Regions from separate parts of the Allobosea sp. 2KB_26 genome, predicted to be linked through region 1. Evidence: predicted binding sites of a transcription regulator. Region 1 holds the regulator's gene; each other region holds the start of a gene.

Evidence for each region. Region 1 encodes PhoB, which activates phosphate uptake and scavenging genes when phosphate is short. Its sites were predicted from a motif close to TGTCATNNANCTGTCAT; they were not measured.
Region 2: AB4099_RS18675 (RNA degradosome polyphosphate kinase) is a predicted target of PhoB. The motif match lies at 1,301-1,317, and genes of this name have one in related genera.
Region 3: AB4099_RS17685 (alkaline phosphatase) is a predicted target of PhoB. The motif match lies at 907-923, and genes of this name have one in related genera.

What each region holds. Positions count from the first base shown of each region.
Region 1 is NZ_JBFRHE010000004.1:483,999-486,266, reverse strand. It holds gene AB4099_RS15695 (TIGR03862 family flavoprotein) at 1-579, opposite strand, end outside; gene AB4099_RS15690 (YnfA family protein) at 653-973, shown strand; gene phoB (phosphate regulon transcriptional regulator PhoB) at 1,078-1,776, opposite strand; gene phoU (phosphate signaling complex protein PhoU) at 1,810-2,268, opposite strand, start outside.
Region 2 is NZ_JBFRHE010000006.1:278,341-280,608, reverse strand. It holds gene AB4099_RS18675 (RNA degradosome polyphosphate kinase) at 1-1,229, opposite strand, end outside; gene AB4099_RS18670 (acyl-CoA desaturase) at 1,495-2,268, shown strand, end outside.
Region 3 is NZ_JBFRHE010000006.1:45,710-47,977, forward strand. It holds gene AB4099_RS17685 (alkaline phosphatase) at 1-849, opposite strand, end outside; gene AB4099_RS17690 (SDR family NAD(P)-dependent oxidoreductase) at 1,257-2,030, opposite strand; gene AB4099_RS17695 (AraC family transcriptional regulator) at 2,135-2,268, shown strand, end outside.

The DNA of each region.
Region 1 (2,268 bases):
GCGCAGCGGCGCAATCGCAATGCCGCGCGCTGCCAGCAAAGTCGCCCAGGCGCCATCGGACCCTAGCCGCGGCCAACTTGCGCCGCCGAGCGCGAGCAGCGTCGCGTCGTGCTTCGCCTCGAAATCGGCGCCATCGCGGCTCCGGAACGTCAGAACGCCCGCTTCGCTCCAGCCGGTCCAGCGCTGCCCAGGCGCGAAGGCGACGCCGAGACCATCGAGCCGGCGCAGCCAGGCACGAAGCAGGGGGGAAGCCTTCATGGCGCGAGGGAAGACACGCCCGCTGCTGCCGACGAACGTGTCCTGCCCGAGCGCATCGGCCCAGTCGCGCAGGGATTGCGGCGGGAAGGCACGAATGGCCGGCTCCAGCCAGGTTCGGGCATCGCGATAGCGGGCCAGGAAGCTGTCGAGCGGTTCGGAATGGGTGAGGTTCAACCCGCCGCGCCCGGCCAGCAGGAATTTGCGAGCCGGCGAGGGCATGCGATCGTAGATCGTGACCGCATGGCCGGCCACTGCGAGGCGCTCGGCCGCAATCAGCCCGGACGGCCCTGCTCCGATGATGGCGATGTGATGTGAGGACATCGGTCCGGCTTGCCGTCCGCGCGGCCTGCGGTCAAGGGTAATCCCGCCGCGCGGGCCATCGATAGGACGAACCATGCCGACCATCGCCGCCTATCTTGGCGCAGCCATTCTCGAAATCGCCGGCTGTTTCGCGTTCTGGGGCTGGCTCCGGCTCGGCAAGCCGATCTGGTGGATCGTGCCCGGACTGGTTTGCCTCGCCCTGTTCGCCTGGCTGCTGACGCTGGCGGAGAGCGAAATGGCCGGACGCGCCTATGCCGCCTATGGCGGCATCTATATCGTGAGTTCGCTCGCCTGGCTCTGGGTCGTCGAGGGCTTTCGCCCCGACCGCTGGGACATTGCCGGCGGGCTGATCTGCCTCGCCGGCGCGGCGGTCATCATCGCAGGGCCGCGCTAGAGTATCGGCCCGAAAAGTGGATTGCGGCTTTCGGGAAAGCCGATGCAAACATAGACGATCAGATCATCGCGCCGGGTTCGATATCCGGCCCGACGATCCAAGTCTCAGCTCCGCGCAAAGGTCTCGTCGAAGGCGTAGCCGGCGCCACGAACGGTCCGCAGCGGATCCTTGGCGTTGTCGGGGGTGATCGCCTTGCGCAGGCGGCCGACATGGACGTCGACAGTGCGCTCGTCGATATAGACATCGCGACCCCAGACCGCGTCGAGCAGCTGGGCGCGGGAATAGACCCGACCCGGCGCCTGCATCAGGAACTCGAGCAGGCGGAACTCGGTCGGGCCGAGATGCAACTCGCTCCCTGAGCGGCGGACACGGCGGGTGGTGCGGTCGAGTTCAAGATCGCCGGCGGCCAGCAGCCCGGCAACATGACCCGGCTTGGCGCGGCGCAGCAGCGCCTGGATGCGCGCGATCAGCTCGGGCAGCGAGAAAGGCTTGACGACATAGTCGTCAGCCCCGGTGGCAAGGCCGCGCACACGCTCGGTCTCCTCGCCGCGGGCCGTGAGCATGATGATCGGCACTCGCTCGGTATCGCGACGGGTCCGCAGCCGCCGGCAGAGCTCAATGCCGGAAAGGCCCGGTAGCATCCAGTCGAGCAGCACGAGGTCCGGCGTATGATCGCGCAGATGCAGCTCGGCATCGTCGCCACGCGCTACGCTATCGACCTCGAAGCCTTCGGCCTCGAGATTGTAGCGCAGCAGCAGGGTCAACGGCTCTTCGTCCTCAACGATCAGGATGCGTGCAGGCATGTCTCACTCGGTCCCAAAGGTGTCGGGCGCCGGTCACTCACCGGTGGCGGCGTCCAGAAGAATGTTGGTGGTGTCGAGCTTCGGACGGGCTGCGTCCAAGGCTTCGCCCGTGACGAGATAGTGGATCGTCTCGGCGATGTTGGTGGTGTGGTCGCCGATACGCTCGACATTCTTCGCGCAGAACAGGAGATGCGTGCAGAAGGTGATGTTGCGCGGGTCTTCCATCATATAGGTGAGCAGCTCGCGGAAGAGCGAGGTATAGAGCGCGTCGATCTCGTCGTCTCGGCGCCAGACCTCCATGGCCTTCTGCTCATTGCTGACGGCATAGGCATCGAGCACGTCCTTGAGCTGGGCCTGAACCAGGCGGCTCATATGCTCGAGGCCGACGACCGCACGCGACGGCGGCTGGAACTGGCCGGAGATCGCAACGGCGCGCTTGGCGATATTCTTGGCGAGATCGCCGACACGCTCGATATCGGCGGCGATGCGAAT
Region 2 (2,268 bases), on a different contig from region 1:
GCCTCGGCCGCCTCGGCCAGCGCCCTGACGATCGGCGAGTTCGAAGAGGTGCGGTAGAGCGTCTGCTTGATGGCGACGACATTGGGATCATGCGCTGCCTGCTGCAGGAACTGCACGACGACGTCGAAACTCTCATAGGGGTGGTGGACGATCAGGTCCTTCTGCCGGATCGCCGCGAAGCAATCGCCGCCATGCTCGCGAATGCGCTCGGGGAAGCGGGCATTGTACGGCTTGAACTTGAGGTCGGGCCGGTCGACGCCGACGAGTTGCGATAGCTCGTTCAGTCCGATCATACCCTCGACCTGGACGATCTCATCGGGGTCGACCTTCAGCTCGCGCACGATCAGCCGGTGCAGATGCGCGGGCATGCCGGCACTGACCTCAAGACGAATGACGACGCCACGGCGGCGTTGCTTCAGCATCGTCTCGAAGACGCGCACCAGATCTTCGGCTTCCTCCTCGATGTCGAGGTCGGAGTCCCGAATGACGCGAAACGAGCCGGTTCCCTTGACGTCGTAGCCGGGGAAGAGCTTGCCGATGAAGATCGAGACCGTGTCTTCCAGCGTGATGAAGCGGTGCACGCCGTCGCGTGCCAGATCGGGTAGCTCGATGAAGCGGTCGATTTTCCCGGGAACCCGGATCAGCGCGTCGAGCTGCCGGCCGTCGCTGATCCGCTCCAGCGCCAGCGCCAGGGTGAAGCCGAGATTGGGGATGAAGGGAAAGGGATGCGCCGGGTCGATCGCCAATGGCGTCAGCACGGGGAAGACGAGATGCAGGAAGTGGTCCTCGAGCCAGGTGCGGTGCTGCGCACCGATGTCCTTTGGACCCAGCAGCACGATGCGATTATCGTCCAGCTCGCGTTTGAGTTCGACCCAGCGCGCCTGCTGGTCGGCAGTGAGGTCGGCCGTCGCCTTGGCGATCTCGATGAGCTGCTCGGCCGGAGTTAACCCATCCTGGCTCGGCGTGACCACACCCGCCTTGAGTTGCTCGCGCAGGCCCGAGACGCGGACCATGAAGAACTCGTCGAGATTATTGGCCGAGATCGAGAGGAAGCGGAGCTGCTCCAGCAGGGGATGGTTGCGGTTCGACGCCTCCTCCATGACCCGACGGTTGAACTGCAGCCAGGAGAGCTCACGATTGACGAAGCGGGCGGGTGATTGCCGCAGACCGACGGGACCGACCTCAGGCGCGTTTTCCGCAGCCTTCACGTTTGTCGGTTCGATATTCATGAGTTTCGCCCTCGTCTCGAACGCAAGTCGGACCCACATCGCCCGCCTGTCAAACTTGAAGCCATCCTAGCGTGACGGTTCCATGACGGGCGAGTGCTATTCCTGCGTTGCCTCAAACCAATTGCCTTCCCATGTGGTTTCCTTTGCCATGCTGCGGCGAGTGGCCTACTTGCGCGGCGCCGGCTCGTCCTGTTTGGTGCCGCTGGTCAAGCGGCCCATGCTGCACCGAAGCGGCGGATCCGCGCGAACTTCACAGAGAGCATTCTTGAGCGACAGCACTGCCCCCCATGATGATGGCGACATCGTCTACCCATCCGCCGTTCCCTTCGTGCTGGCGCATCTCGCCTGCTTGGGGGCGCTCTGGAGCGGTGTGACCTGGACCTCGGTCTGGCTCGCGATCGGGCTGTACTGGTTGCGGATGTTCGCGGTGACCGGTGGCTATCACCGCTATTTCTCACATCGCTCCTACAAGACGAGCCGTTTCGGGCAGTTCCTGCTCGCGCTGCTGGCCCAGTCGACGGCGCAGAAGAGCGTGCTCTGGTGGGCCTCCAAACACCGTCACCATCATCGCTATGCCGATACCGAGCATGATGTGCATTCGCCGGTGCTGACATCCTTCGCCTATTCGCATGTCGGCTGGATCTTCACCCGGGATCACAGCACCTTCGACGATTCAACGATTCAGGACCTGGCGAAGTTCCCTGAATTGCGGCTCCTGCATCGTTTCGAGCTGGCGCCCGCGATCCTGCTCGCCGGCCTCTGCTTCGCCATAGATGGCTGGGCCGGCCTGATCGTCGGCTTCTTCTGGTCGACGGTTGCGGTCTATCACGCGACCTTCTGCATCAACTCGCTTGCCCATGTGCATGGCGACAAGGACTACGTGACCGGCGACGAGAGCCGCAACAACTGGTGGCTGGCGATCATCACCATGGGCGAAGGCTGGCACAACAACCACCACGCCTATCAGTACAGCGTGCGCCAGGGCTTCCGCTGGTGGCAGTGGGACCCAACCTACTACCTGATCCTCAGTCTCTCGAAA
Region 3 (2,268 bases), on a different contig from region 1:
CTTGGACAGGAAGTTCGGGGAGCCGCCGCCCATGATCACGTCGGGCTGCACATCGTGGAACATCTTGACGATATCGTTGAAATCCGAGCGGCGTCGGGTGTGGGCCACCATCGAAGCCGGGGTCGCGTCCTCGATTTCCGAGTTGGTGACGACGCCGATCGCCATCTTGCCGCGGCGCTTGATCACCTCGGCAATGGTTTCGACCTTGGGATGGTCGAGTGTCAGGGCGTTCTTGGCGCAGTAGACGCCGAGCGCATTGACGCAGGATTTGTGGCCCGTGGTGTAGGCATGGGCTGCATTGGCGCTGTCGGTCACGATCGAGTCCGTGCCCGAGGTCGAGATCAGCGCCATGTTGGACATGTCGTCCATGGCGAGCTCGCCATTGTAGCGACCTTCGTCCCAGCCCTTGGAGAGAATACGGGCCGCGGTGCGGTTGGCGACCGACATGCCGTCACCGATGAAGAGGATGACGTTCTTGGCGCGACGCGGCTGGGTGGTGGCGAAGACCTCCCATTTGACCGTCGCCTTGTTGGTTCCCTGCGTCGCGTCGACGGTATAATTGCCCGCCGGAAGCGTCGCGCCACGCAGCCACAGCGCAGAATGCTTCTGGCCTTCCTCGTTCTGCATGAAGGTCGTGGCCTTGCCGAAGATTTCGGCGGCCGGCTTGCCGTTGATCGTGACCGCGACGTCGGCCGAGGTCGGAGCGTTCGGGAACTCGACCTTGAAGTCGAAGCGCGAGCCCTCGAGGATTTCGGCACGGTTGATGGGATAGATCGTCTGCGCGGCGACCGGGGCCGCAGCGAAGGCGCTGCCAAGTGCTACCGCATGCCAAAGCGTTCTCAGTTGCATCCCCAACCTCCGATAATCCGTGATCCCTTGGATGGGGTGAGCTAGTTGCAGCCGCACATGACAGGATGGCGACAGCCCTGCATGTTGTTGCGCAGAATAGCACCCGGCTCGGCCCGCCCCAATAACGACGGGCATCAAAGGACGGTCTGCAGACCGATGCGCTGCTGCGCCACTCCGGAGATGGGCGGCCTCGACACCTGCGTCCCGGGCATACGCGACGCGACGGCTGGCCGCCGGGAACATGTCATCATGGCGGGAGACGACGGCTCGCTCTGAGACGCCGGCGCGTTCGCAGAAGAATCGCCCGGGATCGTCGGGGGGGCGGGTTGGGCGAGTGTCCAGCTGCCCGACTTCCCGTGCAGCTTGGATGGTCGCGGCTCGACCTCAGGAGGCGCTGCGGTTTCGCCTCAGCAGGCGAAGGACAGTCTGGCGCCGCCGGACGCTTCGATGGACTGTCCGGTGACCCATCGGAATTCATCCGAGAGCACGGCTGCGATCACGGCGCCCACATCGCTGGCTTCTCCGAGACGCCCCAACCCGGTCTTCTCGACGATCGACTGAATGATCTCCGGATAGCGATCGAACGCATCGTCGCCGATCCGGGTCCTGGTGGCGCCCGGCGCAACGGCGTTCACGCGGATGCCGCGGCGGCCGAACTCCTTGGCCATGTAGCGGGTGAGCACGGTCAGGCCGCCCTTCATCGATGCATAGGCGGAATAGCCCGGCTCCATGCCGCTCTGCAGGGTCGAATTGCTCGTCACATTGACGATGGCACCGCCGTCAGCAAGCACTGGAAGCAGAGCCTGGGTCAGAAAATAGGGGCCCTTGAACAGCACCCGCATGAAGGAGTCGAAGAGCTCCTCGCTGGTGTCCTCGAACAGGGCCATCTGTCCGAAACCGGCATTGTTGACGAGGTAGTCGAAGGAGCCTGTGTTCCATTCGCGCTGCAGCACTGCCGTTGCCTCATCCCGGAACGCCGCGAAGCTGTCGCTGCGCCCGACATCCAGATGCAGGGGTATCGCCTGGGCGCCCCTTTGCCTCGCTGCTTCGACCACATCGCGCACGCGATCCTGGTGGCTGTTGTAGGTGACGATGGAATCGACGCCGCGCTCAGCGAGCGCGACGGCCGTTGCAGCGCCGATGCCCGAGCTGGCGCCGGTGATGATGGCGATCTTGCGCATGGGAACTCTCCTTGCAGGTCTGTTGCGATGGCGAAGACCTAGGCCAGCGATGCAAGATGATCTATAATGCATCATCCGAAATTCATTACGGATCGTCCAAAGCTATGGAACCACTCGCCGATGTGATCGCCTTGCTTCGCCCTCGCGCGGCCGGGACGAAGATGATTCAGGGGGCCGGGCGCTGGGGCGTGCGATATTCGCGCATGGACTATGCCGGCTTCGGCCTGGTGGTGGCCGG